3 regions of the Paraliobacillus zengyii genome follow, and region 2 is predicted to be linked to each of the others. Evidence: riboswitches for the same ligand, from Rfam matches in the RefSeq annotation. Region 2 holds a riboswitch; each other region holds the start of a gene.
The links. Region 2 has a riboswitch for cyclic di-GMP ahead of DM447_RS17765 (pectate lyase family protein). Riboswitches for the same ligand answer to the same signal wherever they lie in the genome.
Positions count from the first base shown of each region.

Region 1: linked by a shared signal. The riboswitch ahead of DM447_RS10940 (methyl-accepting chemotaxis protein) and the one ahead of DM447_RS17765 (pectate lyase family protein) in region 2 are both predicted to bind cyclic di-GMP.
Region 3: linked by a shared signal. The riboswitch ahead of DM447_RS10035 (HD-GYP domain-containing protein) and the one ahead of DM447_RS17765 (pectate lyase family protein) in region 2 are both predicted to bind cyclic di-GMP.

Region 1 is NZ_CP029797.1:2,146,964-2,154,738, reverse strand. It holds gene DM447_RS10950 (methyl-accepting chemotaxis protein) at 1-1,262, shown strand, start outside; gene DM447_RS10945 (MBL fold metallo-hydrolase) at 1,319-2,143, opposite strand; cyclic di-GMP riboswitch class I at 2,558-2,646, shown strand; gene DM447_RS10940 (methyl-accepting chemotaxis protein) at 2,719-4,362, shown strand; gene DM447_RS10935 (DUF5634 family protein) at 4,427-4,768, opposite strand; gene DM447_RS10930 (EAL domain-containing protein) at 4,832-7,474, opposite strand; gene DM447_RS10925 (BrxA/BrxB family bacilliredoxin) at 7,711-7,775, shown strand, end outside.
Region 2 is NZ_CP029797.1:3,640,173-3,647,947, reverse strand. It holds gene DM447_RS17790 (oxidoreductase) at 1-7, shown strand, start outside; gene DM447_RS17785 (MerR family transcriptional regulator) at 145-924, shown strand; gene DM447_RS17780 (C45 family autoproteolytic acyltransferase/hydrolase) at 925-1,947, shown strand; gene DM447_RS17775 (MFS transporter) at 2,026-3,249, opposite strand; gene DM447_RS17770 (ArsR/SmtB family transcription factor) at 3,262-4,311, opposite strand; cyclic di-GMP riboswitch class I at 4,497-4,585, shown strand; gene DM447_RS17765 (pectate lyase family protein) at 4,840-6,939, shown strand; gene DM447_RS17760 (GbsR/MarR family transcriptional regulator) at 7,225-7,775, opposite strand, start outside.
Region 3 is NZ_CP029797.1:1,983,134-1,990,908, reverse strand. It holds gene DM447_RS10055 (GNAT family N-acetyltransferase) at 1-119, opposite strand, end outside; gene DM447_RS10050 (hypothetical protein) at 191-583, opposite strand; gene DM447_RS10045 (DUF975 family protein) at 686-1,453, opposite strand; gene DM447_RS10040 (YpzI family protein) at 1,646-1,783, opposite strand; gene DM447_RS10035 (HD-GYP domain-containing protein) at 1,843-2,826, opposite strand; cyclic di-GMP riboswitch class I at 2,958-3,054, opposite strand; gene DM447_RS10030 (hypothetical protein) at 3,274-3,837, shown strand; gene DM447_RS10025 (alpha/beta hydrolase) at 3,923-4,705, opposite strand; gene DM447_RS10020 (LURP-one-related/scramblase family protein) at 4,730-5,227, opposite strand; gene DM447_RS18545 (GNAT family N-acetyltransferase) at 5,326-5,817, opposite strand; partial or broken gene DM447_RS18675 (DUF5613 domain-containing protein) at 5,797-5,916, opposite strand; gene DM447_RS10010 (DUF5412 family protein) at 6,130-6,645, opposite strand; gene DM447_RS10005 (hydroxymethylglutaryl-CoA reductase, degradative) at 6,901-7,775, shown strand, end outside.

The DNA.
Region 1 (7,775 bases), 1.5 Mb from region 2:
ATGCAATTATAGGGTATGTCAAAAGTGCTGGATATAAAGATTTTAAAGGATTTAATTGGTCGCTAATTGTTAGTGAGCCAACAGAAAACGCATTACAATCCATTGAAAAAGTAGGCGCTGTTATTTTACTAATTGGTAGTATCACACTTGTTACTGCTATTGTATTGTCAATATTTATCGCAAGGAATATTGCTGATCCACTTATTGGGTTACGTAATCAAGCATTAATCATTGCTAAAGGAAACTTAACTCAAAAGGTAGAAATGAAAGGTAGGGGAGAAGTTCGACAACTTTCTGAAGCGATGAACCAAATGATTGCTAATTTAAGAGAAACAATTGAGCACACTAGTGATGCTTCCGATCGAATTGATCAGCAAAGTAATGCATTACAAAAGATTAGTAATACTATACAAATAGGTAGTCAACAATTGACTTCTACCATGCAGGAGTTAGCTAGCGGAGCAGAAGAACAAGCTACTTCTGCAACAGATATAGCATCATCAGAACAACATTTAGATAAGCAAATTGGTAAAGTAAAACATGAATCAGTATTATTGGAAAAGTCTTCGATAAGTGTTTGGAACATTTCGAATGAAGGAACAGATCAGATGAATGATTCCATTACACAAATCGAAGTAATTAATAATGAAGTGAGAAATGCAGTGAGTAAAGTTCAAGGTTTAGAAAAACAATCACAGGCTGTGTCTGACTTGACTGTTGTAATTAACAATATTACAGAACAGACAAATTTATTAGCACTGAATGCAGCAATTGAAGCAGCAAGAGCAGGTGAAGCTGGGAAAGGCTTCTCTGTAGTAGCAGATGAAATTAGAAAGTTAGCAGAACAAGTTAGTTTATCTGCAGTAGATATAGCTGAGGTAATCAATCAAATGCAACAAGAATCTAAATCGCTAGCTGTTTCTCTGGATGGAGCTCATAAGCAAGTAAACAAAGGTGTTACTCAAATAAAGCAATCTGCAACATACTTTTCAACTATAAAAAATGAAGTCACTCAAATGAATCAACGTATTGCAACTGTTACAACTAACCTAAAAAGAATCGAAGATAACAGTAAGGAAATGAATGTTGGTATTATCCAAATTGCTTCTGTTTCGGAAGAAAATGCAGCAAATATAGAAGAAACCTCTGGATCGATAGAACAACAAAAAGAAGCAGTAGATTTCTTATTAGAACAAGCAGAGGTATTAAAGACATTATCAAATAAGTTAAATCTGAGAGTGAAAAAATTTCAAATTGAATAAGTGAAAGCTAATGATACGCTCTCTAATGAACGTACATTAGCTTTTCGTTTTATTGTCTAGTTCCTTTTGTGTTTTGGGATTGCAATATCATAAAAATCAGCTGTTAATTTTTCAAACCCTTCACTTAATTCTTTATCTTTCATAGGTAATCCATGTCCAGTTAAAAGTAATTTTGGTTTTAATTTGGCAAGTGTTTGAACTGATCTTTCTGCATCATCCCAGTCATGTGTAAAATATGCAGGAGGTCCATATAGTTTAATGATTGGTAGAAGTACCGCCAAACTTGATTCGGGATTTTCAGTTGTAACCGCATCGCCTGCAATTAAAATTTTGTCACTTTCTCGGAAAAGGGAGATATGTCCTGGTGTGTGTCCAGGTGTATGAATATAATGCCAGTCATCAAGGAAGGGAAGTTTTCCATCAGCTGACAATGTCTTAGCTAAATGTTTTAAATTGACTGCATCTGTAGGAAACACTGGTGATAATAAAGAAAGTAAGCCGCCACCAACAGTTGGATCAGCTGGTGGATACTCACATGTGCCATCAACAAAAGGTAATTCCTCAGGATGTACATAAATAGATACATCCCAATGCTTTGCTAACTTTTTTGCAGATCCTACATGATCAAAATGAGCATGTGTCAAAATAATAGCTTTTGGTGGAGTGTCATTAAAGCGTTTTTTTGCAGCTGAAATTATTCGCCCATGATAATGAGCAATTCCTGTATCAATAAGTACCCAATTTTTTTCTGATGGATTACCAAGCATGTATACATTGGATACTAAAGTACGATAAACTGCAATATCTTCGGTTATTTCTTCTGCAATTGCATGATCCATGTTTGTTTCTAGATGGGTTGATATATCCGTATGCTTTTCCATAAATATATAGCTACTCCTTTTTTGATTAGTTTGTAAAATAATATTGTAATTATGCATTTCACGCGACTTTCTTGGATTTTATTAGCTTAGCTGCTTTCTAAAAGTTTGTTGTTTAAGACCAAATCACTATAAATTGCGACGTAAGGAAATGATAAATTAGATGGTGAGTTTGTACGTTTAAGCGCTACAGAACTATAAAGAGTAGAACAAATTTTTTATAAAGTTACATCGTATTTTCTATCTTTATTGTAATGAAACAATTTTTTCAAAAAGACTCGATATTCGAATGAAATATGGCACGATACAAAGATAAAAGTCTTGACAACATAAGAATAAAGTCGTAGTATAAAATAACTATTATAAAGAAGTAATAATTACTTTATCAAATGGGGTGAAAGCAAATCGTATTATTTAATTATAAAAAGGCAAATTGTTTGAAAGAACAGGACGCAAAGCTAAGGGTCTAACGTATTTGTTTATACTAGGATAGCCTAGCTACCAAATAATATTACTATTTGGCCATTCTAATTGAGAATAGTTTTATTTTTGTGAAATTACAAGGGGGACACACCAAGATGAAAAACAAACTAGAATCCTTTTTTAACAAAAGCTTACAAAGGCAAATTTTAATACCATTTATTACATTATTAATAGTAGTAGGCATAGTAATCAGTTTCGTTAGTTATACATATAGTGTTTCGATCACAACAAATGAATTAAGTGAAAGTGTCAAACAACAGGCTAATATACTTAGTGGTGCAGCAACAGCTGGAGCAAGTGAAACAGCAATAATAGATATAGCAGATAATACAAAAATTGGTGAAACAGGATATTTTGCCGTTATTAGTAATGGCGAATTTATTGCCCATCCAGATGAAACGATGACGGGTGTAGATATTACACATGAAGAGTATTATGAAAAGATTATCGCTACTAATGCTAGATCTGGTACAGTGGAATATATGTATGAAGGTCAAGAAAAAATATTAGGTTTTTCTGTTAATGAAACAAAAGATTGGATAATCATAGGAACAGTTTATATAGATGAATTAGAGGACAAAGCAACGCCAATTCTTTTACCCATTGCTACTGCACTAATTCTCTCTATTATTATTGCTATTATTGTATCTTTATTTGTATCTAAACAAATCACAAAGCCGATACGTTCCTTACAAAGTAATATGAAGGAAGTAGAAAATGGCGATTTATCTATAACTTTAATACAGAAAAGAACAGATGAAATTGGTCAACTTTCCATTTCTGCAAATGAAATGAAAGAAAAATTACGAACTATGTTAAACAGTGTTTCAGAAGCAGCGCAAGCTATTACATCTAATAGTCATGAGCTTTCCCTTTCAACAAATGAAGTAAAAGCTGCTTCAGAACAAATCGCAGTTACCATGCAGGAAATTGCATCAGGATCAGATACGCAAGCAACACATGCTAGTAATTTATCCATATCTATGCGAGAATTTACGGAGAAAATTGAGCAAGCAAACGAAAAGAGTATCCACATAAAAGACGCTTCAAACGCGGTCCGTAATTTAAGTGGAGAGGGAAGTTCATTGATGCTTCAATCTGTTAAACAAATGGAAAATGTTGATTCAATTGTTAATCAAGCAGTAGTTAAGGTGCAAGGATTAGATGTGAAATCAAAAGAGGTAACAAAACTAGTGTCAGTTATTAAAGACATAGCTGAGCAAACAAACCTTCTTGCTTTAAATGCTGCGATTGAAGCAGCACGTGCTGGAGAAGCAGGAAAAGGTTTTGCAGTAGTAGCTGATGAAGTTAGAAAATTAGCAGAACAAGTTTCTGGTTCAGTTATAAGTATTACAGAAATAGTTAATATGATCCAAACAGAAACTTCAGACGTGACGAACACATTGGAAAATGGTTATCAAGAGGTAAAGCAGGGTAGTGAGCAAGTTAAGAAAACGGGACAAACATTTGAACAAATTAATCAAGCCTTAGTAGATATGTCTAATCAAATTACAATAGTAAATGATAATTTACTACAAGTAACAAATACAAGTAAAGAAATGAATAGTGCCACAGAAGAAATAGCAGCTGTTGCAGAGCAATCAGCTGCAGGAGTCGAACAAACTTCTGCTTCAGCTCAAGAAACAAGCAGTGCAATGGAAGAGATGGCTAATCATACAGAAGACTTAACAAATGTCGCAAAAAATTTAGCGAATCAAGTCAATAAGTATAAACTATAAACGTAAATAAAAAACACCTTCGAAAAATGACGCGATATTGTGTTCATAAACGAAGGTGTTTTTATTAAATAGCTTGGTTAATACTATTATCCTTACCAGATTGATCTAGTGCATCTAAGCAATTATCCAAATGATCAAAACCTCTGAAGGAAGGTCCCTTATAATTTTCAGATTGTAAAGTCCAAATTGGTGTTAGTGGTATTAAAGCTTCTTCAGAATAACTCATAAAAGGTAAATAAACATAATAGTTTCTAGTGTTTACAGTAATTTTATAACCTATATACAAAGAGTCTGCTTGACCTTTGGCTAGATATGTTGTCATACTATCAAAATGATATTTATTAGATAATTGTGGTATGGAAAGCTCAAGATTTTCAATTAATTGATTGCGCATACGTATTTTCATTAAGACCGCCTCCGAATAAGTTTATTACTAGGATGGCGATTTTTGTTAAAGTTTAAACATATTTTAGTCAAAATTTTTAAGAAAGTAGGTAATTGGGTTATCTGTGTAGAAGTCTGTATCTGGAATCGGCTTGTTATTTTTCGAGTAAATAGTCAACTGATTAATTACTTTCGCTAGATGATCCTTATTTGCTTCAGAAAAGTCATCAAAAGCAACACCGTAATAAAAAATATCTTGTCCAATTTCACTTTTCCAAACGAAAGATCCAATGATTTCAAAATCAAATCCTAATAGTGAAAAAGTATAAACAATTTTCATGTTTGATTGAACTGGTAATTTTAAATCAGACATTAGCTTTAAGCCACCTAAACTAATATTTTCAATTAATATGTTTGCCGTGCCTACATCTACTTTACGATTATTAATTTCAAGAATAGATAGTCCACCTTGTAAATATCCAGGGAAGGATAATCGATAATATTTTCTTCTTTCTACTTTAGGTTTTGTCACTTTAGTTGACTTTGGAATTGGAAGAAAACTTTTCTTAATCAATTCTTCAAATCTGTTATTTGGTACAGCTTCGGAAAAAAGATAACCTTGTATAAGGTGACACTCTTTTTGTTTTAGAAATTGAAGTTGTTCAAAATTCTCTACACCCTCAACAATGACTCTCATATCTAATGATTTTGCGAGATATAATATGCTACTAACTATTGCAGCATCCTTTTTATTATCATCCAATATATTTAAGATAAAAACGCGATCGATCTTTAATTCATCAGCAGGAAAATCGCGTAAGTATTGTAAAGATGCATAGCCAGTTCCGAAGTCGTCAATTGCAATTGATATACCTAATGCACGTAGTTGTGAAAGTGTATGCTGTACTTTGTTTTCATTTTTTAAATATGTACTTTCTGTGATTTCAAATGTTAGAAAGTGTGCAGAAATATCATATTTTTCTAATTGCTCCTTGATAAATGAAATTAATCCTGGTTTTAAAAATCGATTAGGAGATATATTTATAGAAATAGGTCGTAATATATAATCTTGATCTTTCCATATTTTTAATTGTTCGATCACTTTTGTGATTACCCAATCCCCTATATCGTTCATCAGATAGTTCTCTTCAGCTAATGGAATAAATTCAGATGGAGACACTAAACCCCATTCCTTATGGTTCCATCTTAATAAAGCTTCAGCGGATTCAATTAATCCAGTGAAGGCATTTACTTGTGGTTGATAATAGACTTCAAATTCTTCATTAGTAATCGCTTTTCTTAAATCTCGTTCAAGCATGTATTTTTTAAAAGATGAAATATTATTGGATGGTGAGTAAAATTTATAGGTATTTCCTCCATTATTTTTTGCTTCTTTTAATGCAATGTGTGAACTTTCTAAAATTTTTAATTCTGTATCACCATTATCTGGATAAAAGCTAATACCTACACTTGTTGTAATATTTAACTGATAATCAAATATATTGATTTCCTCTTCAATTGTTCGCAAGAGTTTATCAGCTAAATTACTTGCTGTATCTATTTGCAATGTTTCAGTATCAATTATAATAAAGTCATTGCTTACTAATCTAGCAACATAACTAGTAGAAGATAAAGTCTTTGTTAGCTTGCTAGCAATATTTTGTAAAACTTTATTGCCAATTTGATAGCCTAAAGAGTCATTTATGTGAGAGAGACGATCTAAGTCCAAATAAAAGAGGGTGAATTGTTTTTTCTTCTGAATTAACTCAGCAATTTTCTCAGATATGCTACGTTGATTTGGTAGATTAGTTAGAACATCGTGTGATGCATAATAAACTAATTCCTCATGCATTACCATTTCTGAAGTTATATCAACTATAACTCCAAATAGAGCTATTAATTTATTGTCACTATTAAAGGATGGAATTGTTTGGTCAAAAACCCATTTAGTTTCTCCATCATGTGTGATAATTCGATAACGATGTTTAATTGACTTCCCAGCCACTAGCTCCTTTTGGCGATTGAAAACTTGTTCGCGGTCATTAGGGTGAATAATTGTATGCCAAATAGTTTCGTCATCATATATATCATCTAATGACAAATTGAAAATTTCCTCGGCACCTTTTGAAATGAAACTAAGTTTACTTGACGGATAATCTTTCATCCAAATCCCAGAGCTCAGATGGTCAAAAATTTGTTTAAACCGATTGTTGATGGTAATAAGTTCTTGTTCCAATTTTTTTTCAACAGTAATATCTTGAATCATACCAATTAATTTATATGGCTTTTTATTGATAAAAGATACTTCAGCTTGTGTTTTTAAGTAACGTAGTTCATTGGTTTTCCCATGATAAATTCGATATTCAGAATAGTAATTTTCCCCTTTTAAAGCTTTTTTAACCTTTGCTAAAGCTTCGTCAAAATCATCTGGATGCACATATTGGAATGGTTCAGTCATTGGAATATATTGAGAATGGTCAAGTCCGAAAATGTCATAAAAATAATCAGAGCAATATAATTTATCTTCATCTATAATATATTCCCAACTACCAACCTGGGCAATTTCTTGTGCGTGTATTAAATGTTTCTGAGTTAATTCAAATTGTTTCGTTAACATACCGTGGTTTTGTTTATTCGCAATGTCGTCATCTTTTGAATGTCCATTAGTTGATTTGTTTGAAAATAAGCGGTTGATTACGCTACTGAACTTAAGATTCTCCTTTTTCATTGTTAACAACCCCCTCTGATGTCTACCTATGCAGTATACTATTTTATGACTAATTATGCATTATTTCGTCTTATAACTATTTAATACTACAAATAAACTTTTAAAAATCGCACATTTTGCGGTTACCCGGGAAATACAATTAATTGCTAGATCAATTGAAAGTTGTTAAAATAATGTTGGTAGGAAAAGTGTACAGATAAACAGAGGAGTTGAATAGAGTGGATTTTAATTTATTTATGGGAGACATTGTTCAAACAGCTCGACAAGAAATGAATGAAGCTGGCTACAAGGAATTGACAAC
Region 2 (7,775 bases):
AAAGTAAAAGCATAGATCTTAAGGCGTATGAAACCAATCGTATCTTTTAAAAGGCTTACTAATATAGTAAGTCTTTTTATCTTCGTAATATCGCTTGACCTTAAAGTAACTTTAAGATGTAAGATAGAATTTAGGGGGGATGAAATGAGTGGTTTTATGAGAATACAAGATATATCTGAAAGAACTGGGATTTCTAAAAGTGCAATAAGGTATTATGAATCGAAAAATCTACTAAGGTCAGTAGAAAGAAACAGCAGTGGGTATCGGATGTATTCTGAAGGTCAAGTTGCAAAAATAAAGTTAATTTCAAGTTTACGATTAGCAGATATACCTATTAAAGACATTGAGGCATATTTAAAGGAAAACGATACAAAATCAAAAAAAAGAATGATGGATGAGTGGATCCAAATTATACGTGGAAGACTTGATAGATTGAATGTAAGTTTACATTATTTAGATAGTAATTGTGAAAGTGAACAAATTTATCTGATAGAAAAGAGCGAGGAGACTATTATTTGGTTTTTGGCTGAATCTAACATTGGACAATTCAAAGAACATGTTAGAAAAAGGATGAAAGAACTTAAGAAATTAAATATTCCAATAAAAAGCTGTTATTTAAACTATCTATCTGGAAAAGATTTAATTAAAGCAAAGATTGGATTTTGTGTACCAGTTGATACACATGCAAATAAGCTTTCTGAAATTCACTCAATTGAGCATACTGCATCTTGTATTTGTATAGCACTGGCTTTTAAAAGTCCAATTTCAAAAATTCAAGATGGTTATCAGAAATTAATGCGTTATGCAATTGAAAATAAATGGGCTCCTACAGGTTCGATACTAGAATGTTACCGTGGCGAGGATTTTTCAGATCTTGACTTATTAATGCCTGTCACTCAGATTGGAAAAAGGGAGGACGTGTAAATGCTTGGGAATGAAGAGTTAGTTCTAAGACTAGTAGAATTAAAAGGGGACTATAACCAATTTGGTATAGAGCAAGGAAAAGAATTAATCGCATTACCGAATTGGGATCACCTGAGGAAATTAACGATTAATGAAAATGAGGAAGATGTAAAGGAATTAATCAAAGGTATTTCACCGAATCTTTATCAAGAACTGAAAGGCTTGGCAGAAGGTTTAGACTTGGATTTAGATGCGACTATTAAACACTTTAGTGGATATGATGTGAGATTTCCTAAGATGGGTTGTACTACTTTAATAAACGATGGATATTATGCTCGGAATTACGATTTCAGTCCAGAACTATACGATGCAAGACTTGTAATTACGAATCCTACAAATGGCTATGCTAGTGTAGGTTTTAGTCACCAAGTAATTGGTAGACTTGATGGAATGAATGAAAAAGGGCTTGTAGTAGGGTTGCATTTTGTAAATAACGAACACAGTGAGAAAGGTTTTGTTGCTACGACTATTGTTAGAATGCTATTAGAACAATGCGCAAACATTGAAGATACAGTAAGTTTTATCAAGACTATTCCGCATGGTTATTGCTACAACTATTCCATTACAGATCAAAGTGGAAAAAGTATAATAATAGAAGCATCCCCAGATCAACAGGTCATAAATTTCTCTAATCCTCGAATATGCACAAATCACTTTGAATCGGATATATTGAGAATGAAAAATAGTGTTGATATACAAGGCTCATTAAAACGTAAGGAATATGTAAGTTGCTTATTGCGAGAGAGTCTGTCGCCTATAGCTGCTTATCATCATTTTAATGATGAAACTTCACCATTATTTTCAAAATACTATAAAGAGTACTTTGGTACATTGCATACAGTTGTCTATTCACCCGATAATTTGAGCATTATTGTTGGTGTTGGTGGAAATTGTAAACCATTGTTATTTTCTTTAAAGGAATTTATGGATGGGATATCAACTCTTCCTAAAAGTATGGAAGGAACAATTAATCAAGTAATGTAAAATAAGAGCCCTATAAAACATCTAAAAGGATTACGTAGAGGAGAATTAGTGTATAGCTCTCTTCTAAAAACAATTTATTTAGTTATATTTCAATGATTGATGTAGGTAAAATAATGAAGCGAAAGTTGATACAACGCCTCCTAATACTATCGTAAAATTTGTTCCAAATTCATTAGCTAATAGACCAGCTATAAACGCTGCTAAAGGCATAAGAATCCATGCCATAAATCGACTCGTAGCTTGGACACGTCCTAATAAATGATCGGGAGTTAGTGTCTGTCTTATTGTAACAATACAAGGGTTCATCAATGAGGCAGCAAAAGTGCCTAAAGCATTGAATACAATTAACAGAAAATAGCTAGATGCTACGCCAAATAAAATAATCGAAAACCCACCGATAAAAGAAGCAAAAAATAAGATGCGCCTGTATGTGAAACGTTCACTTAATAAATTAGTAACTAATGCACCGGTTATCGCTCCGATTCCTCCAATCGATATGAGTATACCAGTCTGTTCTACTGTTAAATTAATTGTATCAGTTAAATGAAATACCATCATGGTTAAAAATAAGGTTGTACCAAAGATTGAAATTAGCATTGCTAGATTTGTATAAAGTATTGGCTTTGTTTGAATAACAAATTGGAAACCTTCTTTAATATCTAGCCAGAATGAACTTTTCTTATCATGCTTTTGAGGCTCTTGTTTTAAATTGATACTTAGAATCGCAAAAAATGCTACAAGAAAACTAAAGCTATTTATTAAAAGCGCATACCCGGGGTTGTAAAAACTAATAATCAATCCACCTAGACCTGGCGCAACTAATACAGCAGTATTAAATAAACCTGTATTTATAGAATTGATAGCTTGCAGGTCCTCTTTACGTACTAACCTTGGGATGGAAGCAAATTGAGCAATATTATATACTTGACTTAGTATCCCAATAAGAAAAGCCGCGCTATTTAAGAACCAAATTTCTAATAAGTCGAAAATAAATAGTACCCCAATTAAACCAACAATTATACATCTTGCCAGATCACATAGTAATAACAAATGTTTTCTATTATAACGATCTGCTAATATCCCGGTAAGTGGTTGAAATAAAATTGGTAAACGCTCAAGTGCCGCTACCAACCCCATGCTCAATGGAGAACCTGTTATAGCCAAAACCATAAGAGGAATAGCGATCAAATAAATTTGGTCACCACAAAAAGATATGACATTTCCACCAATAAAACGAAAAGCAGAGTGATTTTTCTTAAATTCAGATACTTCGTTAACACTTCTTTTTAATGATTCTGCCATCTCTTGTTCCCCTTATCTTGGATTTAGATATTGTTCCATCTCTTTTGGTAATGATTTTAGTGCATTTTTCTTCAAACAATACACTCCATTCACTATCTCTACTAATCTAGCTGACCTAAGGATTTTGAGATGATGATGAACCGTAGATTTTGCTATGTCTAGTTCATTTGTGATGTCTTGTAATGTTAAGGTATTTTCATATAATAGTTTGATCATACGGAGTCTAACCTCATCACCTAGAGCTTTATATCTCAGAACTAGAAAGTTATTAGGGATATGCGGTTTATTAGGAAATATACTTTCATTTGCTATCGGATAGTAGAAAACTTTTGTTCCTTCTATATCTGCTTCAATATTCCAAGGTCGATAAACATATTGTGGAATTAGCAAGACTCTACCGATACTTGGCTCTGGTAAATAGATAATCCCACCAGTTGCCCATTCTACCAACGCTTCAGGAGACATCCGCTTAGACATGTGAATTTTTGATTCTAAATCCGTTTTTAGATAGGTAGTAACCTCTTCTGGTTTTTCATTTTTAATAACCTGTTCGAACCAGCCTTTCATAACAGCAATGAGATGCTCCTTTAAATAAGCAGCATTTACATCGCAAATAAATTCGATATAAGTAGGAAAAAAAGGGTTGTCTTTTGTTAACGTCATTAATTCGGTTGCTGCGACGTGTTGTCCGATTGCCGCCCTTAGCCTTATTTCGTCATATTTCTGGCCGATGAAAGGTAGACAAATATACTTTAAATCTGTTTCAGATAGCTCTGTAATGTATGAAATGAAATGCTTGATTTCAGTAAATTCTTCTTGGTGAAGCAGCTGTAATAAAGACTTCCAAGTGTTTTTCTCTTCTACGGTGGCTAGGTGATTTAATAAGTCATCCGAGATAGAGCTTTTTACTTGTTCCCAATATTCTTGAGGCTTTTCTAAAGTCTTAATTAAAGGACTGTTTGTCACAGCAGCAATCCCCAATGCACATTCCCAAAGTAACGAATATTCGAGTTGAACTTCATATGTCTCTCTTTTTCTACTTGTGGTATTTAAAACATTCATTAAAGCACCTCTTTTTCTAATATAAATTAATTCTAAATTATTAGAACATTGAATTCAACATATTTAAAATTTTAAATTCGAATATTTTAGAATAAAAGAAAAATCGCCAGTAAAAACAGGACTATCTAATTATTTACTTATTATAGAAAAATTTGTTAAAATTAATAATATCAAGAATAACATAATATTATATTTGGCAAACCTATTGAAAAATAGGGACGCAAAGCTACGAATCTAAGGTAAAGTAATTTTCTATGATCGTCGGGTTGCATATTAATGACTATAGTTATTTAAACAAATGACTTGTGTTGTTTTTTGTAATGTAACTTAATGACAAGAAGTCGTTAGGTTTTTTGCTCTGTCGAGACGGTTTTGAAAATTGCACTTATATGAAATGAGAACTTAGGTTTTCGTTTAAGGAGGTGAATGGACAAGATCAACTTATTAAGGCAGAAGTTAAGTCATATGAAAATACAGTCATGGTGGTAAGCTCAGGGTGTGAAAATTTAAAACATTGGAGGAATTTTAATGAAGAATGTAATCACAAAGGTATTTACGCGTTTTTTATTGTATTCTTTTATACTATCTTTGGTGACGGTCGGATTCGCAAATCAGACAGTAAGTGCTGCAAGTCTTTCTATATCTAACAGTGGGGCTTGGTTTGAAACTGCATATGTAGAGTGGTCACCTATAAGTAATGCAGAAGGATATAATGTATATATTAAACCTGCAAGCGCTCCAGATTCTCAATATCAACAAATTGACAATGATTTAATTCGTAACTACGCTTCTTATTGGAGAGCTGACGCCGTAGGTCTTGCAGCTGGAGATTATGTAATGAAAGTGGACGGTTTACTTAAAGATGGCTCTAGTGTAAGCGATTACACAAATACACTTTCCGTAAAGGAACATGACAGATCTGGATTTGCCTTTGCAGGGAACTCACAATATGGCACAGCTTCAGGAGCTTATAATGAGGATGGGACACTTAGGGAAGGAGCTCAAGTTATTTATGTAACATCTGAGACTGCAACAACAGTTAAGCAAGAAGTAATAATCAATAGCTCAGGTGATAAGGAAACTGGAGTTGGTATAGGAGAAATTTTATCATTAAGAAAAAAGGGATATGATAAAACACCACTTGCAATACGGTTTATTGGCAAAATTACTGATGACAACATGAGTGGACAACTTAATAGTAATGGTTACCTTGAAGTGAAAGGTAATACAAGTTATTCAGAAATGAATATTACTTTAGAAGGTATCGGAGAAGATACGTATGCCTATGGATGGGGAATACTAGCGAGATATACTGGTAATCTAGAAATTAGAAACTTAGGCATGGCTTTATTCCCTGACGATGCAATTTCACTTGATACAGATAATGTGAATGTTTGGGTCCATCATAATGATCTATTCTATGGAACTGCAGGATCAGATTCTGACCAGTCAAAAGGTGATGGTTCAACAGACCTTAAGAAAGGTTCAACAGATATTACAATTTCCCACAATCATTACTGGGATTCAGGAAAATCTTCTCTAGTCGGGTTGAGTGAATCATCAGAGTTCTTTGTAACCTTTCACCATAACTGGTTTGACCATTCAGACTCTCGCCATCCACGTATAAGAGTGGCATCTGTTCATGTGTATAATAACTTTTTTGATGGAATCTCGAAATATGGAATTGGGGTGACAACAGGTGGTTCGGCGTTTGTAGAATCCAATTATTTTAGAAATGCAAAATATCCTATGATGAGTTCCTTACAGGGTACTGATACGTTAGGGAGTGGTACATTCTCTGATGAAGATGGAGGAATGATTAAAGCATACAATAATACAATTGTTGATGCTACAAGTTTAGTTTACGCAAATTCAAATGAAGGAACAGCTTCGGCTAATACAAGTTCATTTGACGCATACCTAGCCTCGTCTAGAAACGAAACGGTACCAAGCACATACAAAACACTAGTAGGGGGAACAACTTATAATAACTTTGATACTAGTATAGATATGGGCGTAAATGTATCGGCTATTGATGAAGTAAGTGCTGTAGAACAAATTGTTAAAGAAGAATCTGGTCGCCTAAATAACGGGGACTTCACATGGGAGTTTAATGATGCAGTTGATGATAAATCATATAAACTTAACTCAGAACTTATGACAAAATTAAAAAATTACACAACAAGCCTTTTATCTGTAGGAGGGAATTCAATAGAAATGCCGACAGACCCAACTCCAACAGACCCAACAGATCCAACAGATCCAACAGATCCCAACCCAACGGAGCCAGTAACTGGAGAGTATTCTCATAATTTCACGACTGATGGAAAGGATAGCGATTTCTTTACGATCGAAGGAAATCTATCATCAAGTAAAGGAACAGTAGAATATAGCGGCTTAACACTAACGCAGAGTCTAAAAATTGAGAGTTCAACAAGGATTGCGTTTACAACTTCAGAAGAGTCAACATTAACTTTAGTGTTTAATACTGGAGATGATGCAGAAATCAAGATAGATGGAACAATTCATCAAATGAGAGATGGAATTGTCATAGTATCACTTAAGTCGGGCGATCATGTTATTACGAAAGATGACGTGGCAAATCTGTATTACATGGACCTACGCTAAAAGTCTACTTATATAAAAAGTTGTCAACTGATATAGTTGGCAACTTTTTTTTATTAAAAATTAAGTAGTGTTAAAAATAGTACAAAATTAAAAATGGTGTAAAGTCTGTTCTTCTTCTCAATTTATCCCTCAAGCATTTTTAAATAAGATGGCAAGTCCTCAGCATAGTTAAAGTAAATATACAGAAGAGAGACACATCTAGCATAGTAAGCTAGTTGTGACTCTTTTCTTAAAGCCTTTCAGAGCTACTTGGTTGAGCACTCAAGTTAGTAAAGACGCTTAAAGTTATTCTTTTGAATCATCCTTTTTATCGATTGGAATGAAATCAAATATTTCCTGTGTTTCAAAACTATCGATTAGTCTGTTGAGCCAATCAAAATAACCAAGCCAATTTTGAAGGTTGTTAATATCATTTTGAGCATGCTCATAAACTTCTTTAGAAGAATCTGAGTTAGTAAGTAGTTCCTGCAATTCAGTGATCGATTTTTCGATTGCCGTAGTATTCATCGTAACGGCTGGTCGCCACTTATTTATAAAGTAATCGAAAAAGCGCTGAAAAGAATCGTCCTTCACAATATATAAATCTTTCCTCACACCTTTTATCCAAGACTTTTCAACCATATTTAAATCAAGTAAGCTTCTAACCGCAAGACTCATACTTGCTTTACTCATTCCTAGCTCTTCTTTCATCTCATCAAGTGTAAGGGCTTTATCCGAGAAAAAAAGTAAGCAGTATAACCTTCCAATTGAGGGGGTTACACCATAAAGGGTCATATTTTGTGAAATTGCATCTATTACTCTAGCTCTAGATTGGTCTAATGCTTTCATGTTTTCCA
Region 3 (7,775 bases), 1.7 Mb from region 2:
TCAGTTTCTCCATCAATTTGTAGCCGTAAATCTGACAAAGCTTTTGCATCTGTATTCATTGGAGTTTTAATATTGTAAGTAATTCCATTTACAGTAAATTTTTCTTCGGTGACTTTCATGACTTAAGGGTACCTCGCTTTGTATTGATTCCATAATGTTTAAGAGACATGCTAACAATCTTTACGGGTTATCACATCTTTGCATGCTTTAAAAATATAACTGCCCGGACTAAAGGATAGATCACTATACTCATCGAGAAGCAGATTACTAAAGGTGTATTTTCAAATTCCATTAGCATACTTGTTCCCTCAGTTACAAGCAATGTTATCCCTAAACCAACTACCAATAGTAAATAACTTATTCGTAATGCCTTTATAGATAAATAAACTTCCTTTTTGTCTTGAGCGTTTGTATCCGTCTCTCCATTTGCTAAATACTTAAATAAGTATGCAAGAACAAATGAAACATAAATAAATGTATCAGTTCTTAATTGACTGTCAATAAACCACTTATATAATCCAAAGCTTATAATAGAGATTATAGCAATAATAAGAACTATGTAACCTGTTAATTTATTTTTCATAAAAATAACTTCCTTTAGATTATTAGTTTATCTATGTTTCTAAAAATAACAACTCGCAATATTTTTGCACATTAAACATTTAATGGGATAAGTTAACATCAACTAGTCTACTCTCTGAACTTTATCCTGCCATTCTTTCTTTCGTTTTTTGCGTAACAGTTCTCTGTAAAAAGCTAAGCGAGCAACTTCGTATACCACGATGCTAAATATTGCTCCAACTAGTAATAGTAGTATGCCGATGATAAACCCTAAGCCTGTTAATAAAAATAATCCGAATAAGGACCATCTATTACCTTTCATTAAGGAGAAACTTTGTTTAACACTTCTAAAGATACCAAGCTTAGGGTCATCATGTAACAAATACAGCGCTTGTGAAGTACCTAAATAAAGCCAAAAAAGAATACCATATAGAATTATAAAACCAGCTATTATCGAACCTGTTCCTAAATTTAACCCAACTGGAATAATTGCAAGAAATATAATTACTGTATATATAGCTAACATTCCGATAAGATACAGTAGGAAATTTGAAATGATTAAGACAATAAGTCCTTTATAGAGCAAGCGCGCGTTTCGAAATGGATAAGTGATAGCGGTCAAAAACCTTTTTCTCATCGTGTTTTTGGTTAGGATAATGTATTGAAGAAGTATAAAAAACAATATGCTATTTACTAATGGTCCTATTAGTAATGACTGTATTGAGTCTAAACTTGATACTGCTAATGGATCCATTCTAATACTTACAGATCCCTGAATAGGCACTGTTCCAAGTAAAAGCTTGATAAAATAAGTTAGAAGAACCATTCCGATAATCTTCAACCAATTATTACTAAGTATTGTCATCGCTTCTTTAAAAACGTTTTGAATCATAAAACTCTCCTTCAACAAAAAAATTAGTATTAACTTTTGTAATCTCTTACCACAAAGTTATATTTATTTTAACATAAATATCCAATCAATTTAGATTCCTCTTTTAATTTTTTTATTTTTCATATAATAAAGAACACTTTTCTAAAAAAAGAAAAGTGTTCTTCAAAATCTATTTTTTGATACTATGCTGCCTTATTTCCCATCGTTCAATTTTCTGCCTTCTTCAGGGCTAGACATTTTAGTTGCTCCTGCTTTACTTAGATCTTGATCTCGATCAGATTCAACACGTCCACTTTCTCTTAATTTCTTTTCTTGACGGTCTTTTCCCACTTTAAACACCTCCTAATGCTAACATGGATCGTTTAAAGTGAAATTATTCGGAGAGTAATCTATACTGCTGATTCAAATGGTTTTATCATAAACGTAGGATTATCAATTAGATCAATCACTTTTTCAGTCGCAAGTATTTTTATCATTGGTCGATGAAAATGTTTGTTTATTTCAGTAACAATTGCTGGTTGATTATGATTGATCAGTACTTTCGTTCCTGGTGGGTAAGTAGAAATGGATTGACTAAAAGCTGTAACAATTTTGTGCGAATACAAACGATCTGACATAGCCATAATTGCTTCCATAGCATCATGTGGTGGAAGCTTTTTTTTTACAATTAAATTATCATAGCGGTTTGCAACAGCGCAAATTTGAGCAATTTCTAGAAAATCATTATCCTTTATTTGACGTGGAAAACCCTTTCCGTCTAATGTTTCATGATGCTGATAGGCAATATGAGCTGATACAATACTAAACTGACTAATTGTTCGCAATAATTGGAAGCCTGAATCAGGATGTTTCTGTTCATCTGTATCAATTGCTTTACCTATATCATGTAATAAGGAACCAATTGCTAGATCCCTAAGTTTTAAGTCATTATAGCCCATTTCTTTGGCAGTCAATAAAGCCAGAATGGTGACATTAACTGCATGTGCATAAGGCTGTAATTCCTTTGTCATTGTTCCCGATGGAATAAGTATAAGTGTTGGTCTATGCTTTACTTCTTTAAGCAATATGCCTGCTACTTGCTGAATAGGTTTTAATTCCGGCGTGCTTTTTTGCGTCGCATGTTCATAAAAGGTTTTAACTGCTTGAATGGCGTCTGTCCATGTTGGCATATCGAGCATATCTTCAATTGTAATTCCTTTAGAAACCTCATCCTCTATAAAAAGAAAATTAATGCCCATGTTTTCTAGTCTAGATTGTATTTTAGGATCGATCGTTCTACCAGTTGCAAGTAAAACACGTTTGCTCGAATCATATATTGGCTTGGCAAGTACCATACTTTTGTTGTCATAGTCTGAGATACTGATTAGTCTCATGTTTACACCTCTTTTTATAATCTATAAATACTAATTAACATAGTTCTACTCATAACTATTAGTAGTTCGATAAAAGAGTATAAAAAAAGCTATCACAAATAAATGTATAGCCAAAATAACTGTAAATGTAATTTGGTGGTCTGGCGATCAATAGTAATGAAGATAAATCCATACCTTAGACCCATGACTTTGCGTCCTATTCTTTCAAATAGTTTGCCTTTTTCGTGATATTCTATTTAAGTAACACCTTTTATTAGTACTTTAGTATTGTTTTAAGAATAGCTTATTTTTAATTATAATTCAACATATTTCGACGAAAAAGGCTATTGTATATTTTTAAGCTAAAGAATGCAGTTAAATTAAACTAAGGTTTAATTCTTTTCGGTATAGATTGCACTTAACGTCACAAAATAAGAAAATACTATTGCTACTATAGGAGGGCTCTTCATGGAATATCAAACGTACTGGGAGAATATATATGATAAGAACGAAGCGTTAAATGAACTTTTCCGTTCGTATTGGCATGCCTATTCAAGCTTTGGAACATGGCAATTCTGGATAGTTGTTCTTTTCTTTTTATCACCCTTGGTTCTTCTTTATTTTAAAGTGGATCGCAAACGAATTTTTGAAGTTTTTTTCTTTGGTTATACAGTACATATGCTCTGGACATACGCAGAAATTATATTATCGCGTCACGGTTTTTTCGTTCACACCTATTTTCTTACACCGTTTATCCCCTATGCACTAAGCATGACTGCTTCCGCACTACCAGTAGCTTTTTTACTTATATACCAGTATTGTACGAATGATAAGAAGAGTTTTTATTTATACATCTTACTATTAAGTATTCTTTTTGCGTTTGGATTAGCAATTATTGAAGATAAGGTAGGATTATTAAAATTTGATAAAGGAATGAATTCATTTTATCTGTTACTTGTTGATTTGGTTATAGCGATTAGTGCTTATTGGATGACGAAAATAGTGAGAAAACTAGGGAGTAGACCTAAATAATGTCATCATTCCCTAGAAAATTCAGATTAACATTTTATATTAAAGTATACAGAAATTCAGATTATGTTTACTTTTTACTTGTGTTTTAAAATCCCCTTTTTCTTAGCCACATTTCACAAACAGATGTCCACCAACTGACATCTTTCAGATCGTTCGCAAGTCCAAGTCCATGTCGACCACTTTCAAAAACATGCAACGCATAAGGAACTTTTTTTCTACTTAAAGCACTAGCAAACTGTAGACTGTTCTCTACTGGAACGGCGCCATCATCTGCTGTATGCCATAAAAAAGCAGGTGGTGTATCAGTTGTTACATGGTCTTCCAATGACATAAGTTCCACTAAAGAAGAATTAGGCTGTTCGCCAAGTAAAGCCTGCTTACTACCTTCATGCGTAAATTCACCCATCGAAATAACAGGATAACATAGTACCATTAGATTAGGACGACTGCTTTGATGTTCAATGGCATCATCCGCCTCAGGATTACCCTCGTCGTAATGAATACTAGCGGAAGCTGCCAAATGCCCGCCTGCAGAAAAACCTAATATACCGACTCGATCTGGGTCTATATTCCATTCGCTAGCATGATGTCTAACAGTGCGAATAGCTCGTTTAGCGTCATTTAACGGAGTCGGGTGTTGATGAGGAGCTATTCTGTAATGTAATACTACTGCTGCTATTCCAATTTCATTGAGCCATTCTGCAATAGGTGTTCCCTCGTGTTCTGCACGATGTGTATACCCACCACCTGGGCATACAATTATAACTGGTGTTGGATTCTGTTGTTTTAATAAATATGGTGTCAAGCTAGGGACCGTTTCATCTATTGTATGTAACTGTTTATCTACATTATATAGTGCTAACAGCATCTTCTTCTGCCCCCTCTGTTGTAATTAATTACCCGCATTTGTTGCTACGGTGCTTTCTTCTTGTTTGACAAAGTCAATCGCTATAACTAATGAAATAATTATATGTTCTAGTGATTCGTCGTTAACGTTTACCTCATAGGTGTCGCCCCATGATAACCATTTTTCGGTAACTTGGCCTACTATTTCGCCATTGCTCACTATATCAAATTTTTTGTCCCACCAGTCACCACGTACTGAAATATCTTGCCCTTCAATTTGATAGCGTGATTTTAAAAAAGAAAATTCCTTTTTAATAGTAACAACATCTTTTCCATCAACCTGAACGAAAAATTTCGGCATTAGACTAAATACCTTCTTTGTTATTGTACCAATTTCATTTTCAGAGGTATCTTTGATAGTAAAAGTTTTTGGAATGGAAAGGAAACTTCCTTTTATCACATACTTATCTTGTTCAAATTCGTCCTTAACAGTGAAATTACCACCCAAACTAAAAACTTTTTGCTTAATATATAGTTTTTTCATATAAGCCTCGCTTTCTTTTTAAAGTAATTTGGTGTTCATTAGTTACCTTTTCGACAAATGTGGCAAAATTCCTGGTTTCTTATAAAATTCATTAAAATCTAATCTTGATATATTTTTTGTGCTTCATATTTAAAATCACGATACTTATAGTTTTGTTTTAAGTACATTTCTTTAGGCGTATCTTCACCGTCAGCCACTAATATGACAGTCTTATCAGGGAATGTCTTCATTACAAATTCTTGTAATCTGCTGCCTATTCCTCTATTCCGAAACGATTCGACAACAGTAAGATTATCGATTTCTGTTGTTTCATTAGAAATAATAACATCTACACAACCTGCTGGAGCTCCTTTATAAAAAGCTAAAACTTGATGAATATGTTCCTCTTCAAATTGACGTTTTATAAGATCAGCTTTTTGTTTTGCAAACTCACTTCCAAAGTTAAGGTCAAACTGATATTGTAGATGAAGAAGAACTTCTAAATTTTCACCTGTCACTACTTGAATATCTATATCTGTGTTGTTTCTCAAAGAAGGAAAGTGCTTCGGTTGAATAGTATATAGTTCTAGAGACCCTATTTCATAACCCATATCATTCAGTTGTGCAAGGAGTTCTGCGGTAGGCTTTGTATTAGCAGGAAAATAAAATTTTACATGTTTTTGGCCTTGTCTCAGGTGAAATTCCCTTAAGTATTTTTCTGCCTCTTAAAATTTACTTAAAGAAGGTGAATTTTTAAATTCAATGAAATTACTATCATACCTGATTAACATCTATGCATAATGATAGTGTTTATAATGAGCATTTTCGGTTACGATTTTTCCAAGTGTGTATATATCTTCAAATGTTATTTGGTCCATTCATATTCTCCTTCTTTATAATTCATGTCACTAAATTAAAAAGTTCTAATAACGAAAAGTATCTCCTTTATCTAAATCTAGCGTCTGATCATTAATTACCACTATCTTATTGCTTTCCCATTTAACAGTTACTTCTTCTGTTCCGCTTTGAAGGAAAATTCTTTTTTTAAACCATAATGGTCCGTTTAGTTCGCCTCTTATTCCGAATGATCCTGATGCTCCTGCATCATAAAAATAAAAATCAATGGTGTAATTCTCATCGGGAGAACTAACTGTTTTAATCTGTTCATTTACTCCCATTGAAGATAAAAGTGACGATAATAATATCACATAGAAAATAGCTAACGAAAACAATATAGATAAAATTAGAGTCAACCAACTTCTTGTTTTACTCTTCCAGTGCCTGTTATCTTTGAATCCTATAACTCCAAAAATAAATGCAATGATACTAACTAAAAGAAGTACATAATTTGATGGTGCAATTCTCCAAGCGTTGCTGATATTAGAATATAGTGAGTAGAGAGACAAACCAATACATAATAATATTAAATAAAATGCCATAAATTATAGGTTCTCTCCACAGCACTTCCCCCTAACTCAATTAATAGGTTAGTAATTTTTAACTAAATGCATAAAACGTCTATACATATTTTAACATATAATGACAACTAACTGTAGATTTCATATGTTTTCCATCGACTAAAATAACTTGTTTTTTTCAGAATTTCACACAATCGCATACATCTCTTTGATCTCAAGCATTTCTGTGATAAATTAAAATTAGAATGAACTGTTATGATCACAGGAGGCCAACAAATGAAAAAGCACTTTTTAAATAAATTTTATCAGAAGACGCATGAAGAACGAATCAAAGCATTGATTTCAGCTGAGATTCTAACTGATGAAGATGCAGTAGACTTAAAGCGTAAATTAGAATTACCAGATGAAATTGCGAATCATATGATTGAAAACCAAATTACTACATACGAATTACCACTTGGGCTTGCACTTAACTTTTTAATTGATCAAAAGGAATACATTGTCCCGATGGCCGTTGAGGAACCATCCGTTATTGCTGCCGCTAGTTCTGCAGCAAAAATTATCAGCCAATCAGGTGGTTTTGAGACAACTATACAAGAACGAACTATGATAGGTCAGATTGCTTTAACGAACGTTTCTAATATGAATCAAGCTGAACAAAATATTTTTCAGCATGTAGATCAGATCATAGAAAAAGCAAATCAAGCCCATCCTTCTATTGTGAAGCGAGGCGGTGGTGCTCGTTCTGTTGTAACCAGACAGATTGAAGCAGATGATCAGTATGATTCGCCTTCTTTTTTTGTAATTCATATCCACGTTCAAACATTAGAAGCAATGGGAGCCAATATTATCAATACAATGGTTGAAGCTATTAAGCCATATGTAGAAAACTTGACAGGTGGAACTGCCATAATGGGCATACTCTCAAACTATGCGACAGAATGTTTAGCAACTGCAACTTGTCATATTCCAGTTACATTATTAGAAAAAGGTGCTTTTTCAGGTGAGGTAGTTCGTGATAGGATCATCGAAGCTTGTCAATTTGCTACTGTTGATCCATATAGAGCTGTCACACATAATAAAGGAATTATGAACGGTATTGACTCGGTAGTTCTTGCATCAGGAAATGATTTTCGAGCTATTGAAGCAGG